2 linked regions of the Arenibacter algicola genome follow. The main gene of each other region encodes a partner of the protein of the gene in region 2 in a complex. Links are inferred from orthologs where the notes say so. Each region holds a gene or a part of one and is shown on either strand. Other genes may lie near its edges.

Evidence for each region.
Region 1: the proteins of dnaG (region 2) and dnaB are in contact, whole or in part, in a crystal structure (PDB 2R6A), measured with the Geobacillus stearothermophilus proteins. The link is inferred for Arenibacter algicola from one-to-one orthologs. Residues at the interface, in WP_049624496.1 of Geobacillus stearothermophilus: Lys456, Leu457, Leu458, Pro459, Ala460, Asn463, Ala464, Leu467, Leu535, Leu536, Ile537, Ala538, Gln544, Glu545, Asp548, Tyr549, His552; in WP_033016901.1 of Geobacillus stearothermophilus: Ser13, Glu15, Ala16, Gln18, Glu91, Leu92, Asp94, Ala95, Val96, Pro97, Thr98, Ala99, Ala100, Asn101, Tyr104, Tyr105, Ile108.

What each region holds. Positions count from the first base shown.
Region 1 is NZ_JPOO01000003.1:1,247,026-1,251,419, reverse strand. Bases 1-2,821 are described here. They hold dnaB (replicative DNA helicase), read left to right. Parts: upstream 1-547; coding sequence 548-2,095; downstream 2,096-2,821. Other genes in these bases: U735_RS0115800 (hypothetical protein), read left to right, coding at 2,274-2,821; U735_RS0115815 (acetyl-CoA carboxylase carboxyltransferase subunit alpha), read left to right, coding at 1-391. Outside these bases: more of U735_RS0115800, read left to right, coding at 2,822-3,539; U735_RS0115795 (hypothetical protein), read right to left, coding at 3,807-4,394. UniProt on the Escherichia coli protein: The main replicative DNA helicase, it participates in initiation and elongation during chromosome replication. Travels ahead of the DNA replisome, separating dsDNA into templates for DNA synthesis.
Region 2 is NZ_JPOO01000001.1:979,080-984,505, forward strand. What follows is about bases 685-3,558. They hold dnaG (DNA primase), read left to right. Parts: upstream 685-1,068; coding sequence 1,069-3,048; downstream 3,049-3,558. Other genes in these bases: U735_RS0104195 (zinc-ribbon domain-containing protein), read right to left, coding at 685-945; U735_RS0104205 (response regulator), read right to left, coding at 3,134-3,558. Outside these bases: U735_RS0104190 (polyprenyl synthetase family protein), read left to right, coding at 1-608; more of U735_RS0104195, read right to left, coding at 679-684; more of U735_RS0104205, read right to left, coding at 3,559-3,763; nadE (NAD(+) synthase), read right to left, coding at 3,933-4,721; gliding motility lipoprotein GldB, read left to right, coding at 4,815-5,426. UniProt on the Escherichia coli protein: RNA polymerase that catalyzes the synthesis of short RNA molecules used as primers for DNA polymerase during DNA replication.

The DNA.
Region 1 (4,394 bases), on a different replicon or contig from region 2:
AGTTCCCATTATCGTGGTAATTATTGGCGAAGGCGCTTCTGGAGGGGCATTGGGAATTGGTGTAGGGGATAAGGTATTGATGTTGGAAAATACCTGGTACTCCGTTATTTCGCCAGAATCCTGCTCTTCTATTCTTTGGAGAAGTTGGGAGTACAAGGAAATTGCGGCAGAGGCCTTAAAGCTTACAGCAACGGACATGAAGAAAATGAAGTTGATAGACGAGATTGTTCGTGAACCGGTAGGTGGTGCCCATGCCAATAGGGATAAGACTTTTGAGATCGTAAAAAATAAAATTTCTTCGCATTATGAGGAATTAAAAAAGTTATCACCAAAAGAATTGGTAAAAAACCGAATGGATAAATATGCCAATATGGGTGTATTTAATGGATAATAACCCTTTTTGTCAAGGTAGAAAAAACTGGAGCGGAAATTCTCCGGTTTTTTTTTGCTTATGAACAAATTTTGTAACTTATCAACAGGTACATTGTTGAACAACTGTTAATATCCCAAATCTCTTTTTAATTCTTATTTATATAATTTAGCACTCATGGAAAAAACGAACCCCATTATTGGTCATCGAATAGACAAGTCGACCATCATTAGCCTTGAGAAGGGTAAAATACCTCCTCAAGCTATTGATTTAGAGGAAGTTGTGCTCGGAGCAATGATGATTGATAAGAAGGGGGTCGATGAAGTTATAGATATACTGCATCCTGAAGTCTTTTACAGGGATGCCCATAGATATATCTATGAAGCTATTTTTAAGTTGTTTGAAAATTCTGAACCGGTAGATTTATTAACCGTTTCGTCCCAATTGAAGAAGGATGGTAGGTTGGAGAGTGCCGGAGGCGATTTTTATCTTATAAAATTAACCCAAAAAGTAGCTTCTTCCGCACATATTGAGTTTCATGCGCGTATTATCCTTCAGAAATTTATCCAGCGTAGTCTTATCAAGATTTCAAATGAAATAATCGAAGAAGCCTATGAGGATTCTACCGATGTGTTCGACTTATTGGACACTGCTGAATCCAAATTGTACGACGTTACTCAGGGGAACTTAAAGCGTTCTGCCGAAACCGCCCAGAATTTGGTGATACAGGCTAAGAAGAGAATTGAGGAAATTGCAGGTAAGGAAGGGCTTAGCGGTATTCCATCTGGTTTCGACAAATTGGACAAGCTAACTTCGGGATGGCAACCGAGTGACTTGGTTATCGTGGCAGCCCGTCCAGGTATGGGTAAAACAGCCCTTACCCTGTCCATGGCCAGAAATATTGCGGTAAACTCCAATATTGGAGTGGCCTTCTTTTCACTTGAAATGTCTTCAGTTCAATTGATTACCAGATTGATATCCTCGGAGACGGGCCTGTCTTCAGAGAAATTGAGAACAGGAAGATTGGAGAAGCATGAATGGGAACAGTTGAACGTAAAGGTAAAGGCCTTGGAGACTGCACCCTTATTTATTGATGATACCCCTTCGCTTTCTATTTTCGACCTTAGAGCAAAGGCCAGGCGTTTGGCTTCACAGCACGATATTAAGATGATCATTATTGATTATTTGCAGTTGATGACCGCGGGAGGAAGTCAAAAAGGTGGAAACCGTGAACAGGAGATATCAACCATATCCAGAAACTTAAAGGCCTTGGCCAAGGAATTGAACGTTCCTGTAATAGCACTTTCCCAGTTATCACGTGCCGTTGAGACCAGGGGCGGTAGTAAAAGACCAATTTTATCGGATTTGAGGGAGTCCGGGGCAATAGAGCAGGATGCGGATATTGTTTCCTTTATCTATAGACCTGAATATTATAAGATTGATGAATGGGATGATGAAGAACGCTCGCCAACTGCAGGACAAGCCGAATTTATTGTGGCAAAGCACAGAAATGGTGGTTTGGAAAATATCCGTCTTAAGTTCCTTGGGCATCTAGGTAAATTTGACAACTTGGATGATTTTGATTCTCCCTTTGAATTTCAATCGAAAATGAATGCGGATGATGATAACCCCTTCATCACAAAAAACCTTCCCAATGCCAACGAAGCCTTTGGCAGTTCCATGAACGATGATTCCATGCAGGATGATAATGATGTACCTTTTTAAAGGGGGTAAATTAGTTCTTCTTAAAACCTATTCTTTTGACTATTTGGCAATTAGTTTGCAAAAAGTTGCTTATACTTTTCTCTAAGCAATAGGCTATTTTGAAAATTTTAACCCTATTTCAAAACTGATACCTCAATTTTCCAGTATCTTTGGTAAGATGCACATTAGATATTGGTACATGCAAAAGAGTTTTTTCTCCCTTTTATTTATTCTATTTTCTATAATGGAAATTTCAGCCACATCCATTCTTATTCCTATGGACGCTGAAAGTCAGAAAAACCATCTAAAGGCTTACGGTATTACCTATTGGGTATTGACCAAACAACAAAAGGTGCAATGGCTGCTAAACTATAGGGGCGGGTCTTTTTTGTTGCCCGATGGCGAGAATGTTCGTAGGGAATGTCAGATAAGGGGAGTGTCTTTTGAGATTGTATCGGATTCCCAGACCCAAATTATTTTGGAAGAAATTGCAAGTCCTTCGCAGAACCAAGAAGCGGTAATTTTGGAGAAGGCCCCCAAAATTGCAGTTTATTCCCCAAAGGATAATTCACCTTGGGACGATGCTGTTACCATGGTACTTACGTACGCCGAAATTCCTTATGATCAAATTTATGATGAGGAAGTTTTGGACGATAAATTGGTGCTCTATGATTGGCTGCACTTGCACCATGAAGACTTTACAGGGCAATACGGGAAATTTTATGGGGCCTATAGGGCGGCTCCTTGGTATATAGAAGGTAAGCAGCAGGCGGAAGCATTGGCAATAAAATTAGGGTTCAATAAAGTTTCAGAGGAAAAGCGGGCTGTAGCACTGAAAATAAGAAATTACGTTATAGGGGGAGGGTTTATGTTTGCTATGTGCTCTGCCACCGATAGTTTTGATATAGCCTTGGCTGCGGACGAGGTGGATATATGCGAGCCCATGTTCGATGGTGATCCATCTGACGCAAATTATCAAGCTAAGCTGGACTATGGGAAAACTTTTGCCTTTACCAATTTTATTTTGGAGCGCAATCCGCTTCAATATGAATTTTCTTCCATAGATATGACGATGAGAAGGGGTAATGTGCCCAAGGAATCGGATTATTTTTCTTTAATGGATTTCTCGGCGAAATGGGACCCTGTTCCTACAATGTTATGTCAGAACCATACGGCCCTGGTCAAGGGGTTTATGGGGCAGACTACCGCTTTTGCCAGGGAAGAGATTAAGCCTACCGTCCTGGTATTGGGGGAAAATAAAATTAATGGGGAGGCCAGATATATTCACGGAATTAAAGGAAAGGGATTCTTTACTTTTTACGGGGGGCACGATCCGGAGGACTATCAGCACAGGGTAGGGGATCCCAAGACAGAATTGGAACTGCATCCTACCTCTCCCGGTTACCGACTTATTCTAAACAATGTATTGTTTCCGGCTGCCCAGAAAAAGAAACAAAAAACCTAGTGATGATCTTTATTGCAGTAGGTTTGGTATGAACTATGAACAAAAAAACTGTTGTAAAAGTTTATAGCTTGTACAACAGTTTTTTTTGTTTTTACCATTTGTTATTTAATGGTGATATAGGTGGTATCCACCTCTAATTTTTTAAAATTTCCTTATTTCAAATCTTGAGGTAAATTGGAATTTTAAAAAAAAGAGATAGGTAAACATCACTTATTGCAGGAGGTATGTTTTGATGACTTTTATTTATCTGATAACACTCCTTTGATTTTAAAACACACCTATAAAGTGACTTCCGGTTACGTTCACCAACTCGGCGCCTTTGGTTACATTACCTGTTTCTGTATCGATAATGTAAATATTACCGTTTTGCCCTACAGCTCCTTGAGTTAGGTATATTTCTGTTCCATCAACAACAAAACCTTGGTATTGAAATAAGTAAAAGTCAGGATCATAGGGAATGGCATCAATTTTTTGAGCTGTTTTTGCGTTTAAATCCGCAAGTGCAAAAAATCCTTGGGCACCAGCTAAACCTTCTGCAGATCCTGCATGTCTGTATGCTATAACGGCTTTTCCGTTTCCAGCAGGTCTCCATGCAAGAATGTATGCATCTTCTACACCTAAGGCAGCGTCTAAATTGAATTCATAAGAATTGTCATATTCGTTGTTGGCATCAATTTTTAAGATGTGAGACCCTTCTGGGTCACTTTGGTTAGCCTGATAAACACTTCCGTTATAAAGGAAAGCATTGATGCTGCGGTAACCATTGGTGTTTCCATGGCCTACGGTAGATGTAATAACGGTTGGGTTTAATAAAGAAGGGTAATCCAATACAATGGTTTTAGAACCCAAAATTTC
Region 2 (5,426 bases):
TGCTGTCTATAGATAATGGTGATTTTGATCTACTTAAAATTATTTCTGTCGCTGTACGTGAAATGAGTGAGGGAGAATTGCTGCAAATTGAGAAGGCAAGGCGTTTGGACATTACCGAGGAGGTATATTATGAAATTATAAGGCAGAAGACAGCAACCTTGATCGCTGCTTGCTGTAGTCTGGGGGCCTGTTCTGTAAAGCCGGATTCTCCGGATGTGGAAACTTTTAGGAAATTTGGGGAGCTCATAGGTATGGCCTTTCAAATCAAGGATGATCTGTTCGATTACGGGGAGGAAAGAATTGGCAAGCCTACGGGTATCGACATCAAGGAACAAAAAATGACCCTGCCCTTGATATATGTTCTTAATAAATGTTCCAAGACGGAAAAAAAATGGTTGATCAATTCCATTAAGAATCACAACAAGGATAAAAAACGGGTCAAGGAAGTCATTGCTTTTGTAAAAGCGAACGGTGGTCTTGAATATGCCGTAAAAAAAATGCTGGCCTACAAGGAAGAAGCCTTGGCCTTATTGGATGCCTATCCAGATTCTGAATATAAAAGTTCGCTTAAACTTATGGTGAACTATGTGGTAGACCGTAAAAAGTAAGTCTTTAACTCTGTAATCAGTATGAAATCGGTTTCCGACCACACTTTGGTTTGTGATAATTGAATTAATATTAGTTGGTTTGTTCCAGGCTCTTTCCGGTATCTATACCGCGTTGCATTTCTTCGGTAAATTCATCCTGGTAATAAGTTCTTTTGCAATGGGAACAGCTTATGGAGGAAAAGGAGCCCACTCTAAAAAGGGAAATCCAGAAAAGGTGAAAATGGGTGGTACTTGTTACTGCTGTTAAGGTGTCCTTATTGCCGCAGTAGGGACAGGCCACATTTTGAAGCAATTTTGAAGTTGTTTTTCCGGGTTTGGTTCCTAGAAATAATATCATTTCCTATTGGTTTATTCTTCTAAATGGAAATCGCAATTTAGCAATATTTCTTTTACAAGCATGGTTTTCCTTTTTACAACAGACCTTAAAGTACTATCTTTAACCTTCTAAAAAATGTAAAGATTGATTTCAAAAACCACTATAGATAAAGTATATGAATCAGCCCGTTTGGAGGAGGTCATAGGGGATTTTGTGCAATTAAAGAAATCGGGCTCCAACTTTAAGGGGCTAAGTCCTTTTACCGATGAGCGTAGCCCTAGCTTCATGGTCTCGCCGGTAAAACAGATATGGAAGGATTTTAGTAGTGGTAAGGGAGGGAATGTTGTAGCTTTTTTGATGGAGCACGAACATTTTTCCTATCCTGAGGCTATTAAATATTTGGCCAGAAAGTACAATATTGAAATTGAGGAAACAGAGCTGAGCAACGAACAGAAAGAACAGACCAATGAACGGGAAAGTATGTATCTGGTTTCTGAATTTGCCCAGAAATATTTCTCGGAGGTCTTATGGGAAAGGGAGCAGGGCAAGGCCATTGGTCTAAGTTATTTTAAGGAACGTGGCTTTACGGATGATACCATCAAGAAGTTTGATCTGGGCTATTGTTTGGATCAGTGGGACGGTTTTACCAAAGCAGCCCTCAACAAGGGGTATCAATTAAATTATTTGGAGAAAACGGGCCTTACTATTGTCAAGGACGATGCGGCCGACAAGGATAACAAAAAGACCTTTGATAGGTTTAAAGGGCGAGTTATGTTTCCTATACACAGCATGAGTGGTAGGGTGCTTGGTTTTGGGGGCAGGATATTGACGAATGATAAAAAGGCGGCCAAATACTTAAATTCCCCGGAAAGTGATATTTACCACAAAAGCAAGGTGCTATATGGCATCTACCATGCAAAGCAGGCTATTGCCAAGGAAGACAACTGTTACTTGGTAGAAGGGTATACGGATGTTATTCAGATGTACCAAAGGGGTATTCACAATGTAGTTTCTTCCAGTGGTACGGCTTTGACTTCAGATCAGATCAGATTGATCAATAGGCTCACCAAGAATATAACCGTTTTGTTCGATGGCGATGCGGCTGGATTACGGGCTTCGCTTAGGGGAATAGACCTTATTCTGGAACAGGGGATGAACGTTAAAGTATGTACCTTTCCGGAAGGGGAAGACCCTGATAGTTTTTCCAAGAACAATGACTATGAGGATGTGGTGCTATACCTACAGGAGAATTCCAAGGACTTTATTCAGTTCAAAGCTTCTTTGTTGGTAGAGGAAGCAGCCAACGACCCTATCAAAAGAGCGGATACGGTTAGGGATATTGTTAATAGTATTTCTAAAATTCCAGATAGGATACAGAAGGAAATCTATATACAGGAGTGTGCACAGATTATGAATATTTCCGAGGCGGTTTTGTTCAATACCTTGGCGCAGATTGGGAAAAAGGATGTATCGGATGCCAATAAAAAGATAAAACAGGAGCAGCAGGCCTTTGATGTGGTCAAGAACGAACCATTAAGACAGAAGGTAGATGTGCAATACGAGCTAGAGCGTAAGATTATAGAGGTGTTGCTGCTTTATGGGGATATGGAACAACAATTCGAGGATTTGGTTTTAAAGGAAAATGAAAAGGGCGACTTGGAACTGGAGCCGGAATCTCTGGAGGCCAAAGTTTACGAAAAGATATATCTCGATTTACAGGACGATGAAATTGAGCTTGCCAATGAGCAGTTCAGAAATATTTATTATAGATTGATGGAAGACCTTAATGAGAAGGAAATTTTTTCCATTACCAACTTTATTGCAAATTTGGACCAAGAACTGGCATCGGAAATTTCTTCAATTTTAATGGAAGAAGAAAAGTACGTTCTGCATCGCTGGGAAGAAAAGGATATATATCCGAAAGATAAAAAAGTAGGGATTTCCCAATTGGTAAGCGAAACCATTTTAACGTTGAGATGCTACTTGATTAAAAAGAGGATAGGTTCCCTTCAGGAGAACACCTTAAATAAACAGGAAGGAAATATGGAAACCTTGGAAGAGATTATGAATTATATACAACTCAATGTATTGTTGAACAAAAAGCTCAACAGGGTTCTTTCTTAGGATTTCGGAATAGAGTGGATAAAAAAAGACTGAAGTCCTATTTATTAGGAAATCAGTCTTTTTTATTCTTGATTGGTTATTATATCTAGTACAGTTCCAAAGCTTTGGCCTGCTGTAATAAATCCACTAGGTTGTCAACATTTAGTTTACGCATTAAGCGCGCCTTATAGGTGCTGACCGTTTTTTCGTTTAGATCCAAGCCTTGTGCTACTTCTTTGTTTCGCTTACCACTGGCCAAGAGCTTAAGGACTTCTACCTCCCTTGTGGAAAGTTTTCTAAAGAACCTTCTTGGTTTTTGTGTGCCTTCATCAAAAGCAAGGCGTTGTGCCAATTCGTTGGTAATAAACATATTGCCCTCGCTAACTTTTCGTATAGCGCTTATTATGTAATCTATTTCCGATGTTTTGGATAAGTAGCCAAAAGCTCCTGCACGGATAGTACTTAGGGCATAAACATCTTCAGACTGACCGCTATAGATCAAAACCCGTATATTGGGGTATTCCTTTTTTATTTTTCTAAGGGTTGCAATGCCATTAATTTCGGGGATGTCCATTTCCAGAAGAATTACGTCCGGGGTAAAAAGTTCCAGTTTGTTGAATAATTCCGTGGTGGTAGATGCATCGGCGATAACTTGAATATCGGAAACCGAATCCAAGACTTGTTTTACGCCCATCCGTACTATAGGATGATTATCAGCAATTAAAATTTTGATCATTTTAGGTTATTTTTCTAGATTTCAACATCAATAATCATGTCTAAAAATACTGACATGCAATGTAGGGTTAAAATATCTAATTCGATAAGCAAAGCTTCACTTTTTTATCCAAAACGGAAAATTTTCACATGTTTTTTCGATTTAATCACTTGGTTCTTAGGTGAGAGGTTCATTTTAACGAATTTGGTATTTCACAAACAGGAATTGGAACCATCTTATGTCTGTTTGCGCGGTTAAATCTTTTGTATATCTGAAAAACCTCTTTTTGCCTATCAGAAAAATCCGTCTCCGCTTTTCCTTCTTCGTCCATTTGCATGGCCCATTCCAATTCTGGATAGGATGCTCCTATTTGGTCTTCGTCCGTTCTGTCGTCGCCCCATAGTCCATCGGTGGGTGCGGCCTTAATAATGTCCTCGTTAACGCCAAGGACCTTGGCAATTTCGTAGACTTCGGTTTTTAGTAGATCGGCAATCGGACTTAAGTCTACACCGCCATCTCCATATTTGGTGTAGAAGCCTACGCCGAAATCTTCCACCTTGTTCCCGGTACCAGCTACCAGCAGTTTGTTTAGGGCAGCAAAGTAATATAAGGTGGTCATTCTTAATCTGGCCCTGGTATTGGCCAAGGACATAAACCTATCCTCTTCATTGTCAACGGCGGGCAATGCATCTACCAAACTATCAAAAGTGGGTGTAAGGTTTACCTGTAGTCTTTCAACATTGTTATAGTTCTTTTTTAGCCATTTTATATGTTCGGATGCACGGGTAACTTGGCTTTCGGCCTGGTGTATGGGCATTTCCAAACATAAAAGTTGTAGTCCTGTTCTCGCGCATAGGGTAGAGGTTACCGCGGAATCTATACCTCCGGAAATTCCGATTACAAATCCCTTTATATTTGCGTTGTTGGCATATTCCTGTAACCATGTTACAATGTGGTCTATAACTTTTTCGGTCTGCATATGAACAATTTATAAGGTTTAAAAACTTAACTTTGCACCGTAAAAATAAAGCCTAGAGTTTAATATTTAAAACATTAACCGAATTACTTTAGAATGCGAAAGGCCATATTCCTTGTTTTAATCCCAATTATTATTTTTTGCAGTTGTGATCGCAGCGATAAATTGGCCGATGAGGTCTCTAAAATAAACGTAGATTTAAAGGTTTACAGATTTGATAGGGAGTTTGCAGAAGCTAAACCTTTGGATATTCCTATTCTAAAAGAAAAGTACCCCTATCTTTTCCCTGCCAATTATCCGGATAGCATTTGGGTGGCCAAATTACAGGATACCCTACAAGTAGAAGTTATGGATGAAGTAGGAAAATCTTTCCCCGACTTTGAAAGTGAAAAGGAAGATATGGAGTGGTTGTTTAAGTATATAAAATATTATTTTCCTAATTATACAATACCAAAGGTTGTTACGGTTACCTCGGAGGTAGATTATAATAATAGAATTATTCTAACGGATAGCTTGCTTCTTGTTGGTCTTGATAACTACTTAGGAAGTTCCCATAAATTTTATCAAGGTATTTCCAAATATATCGCTAACGATTTGGATAAACAATACATGACCCGCGACGTGGCAAGTGCATTTGCCAAAGCTGTTGTGGCACCACCGCGCGACCGTACTTTTTTATCGCAACTTGTTTATTACGGTAAAGAACTG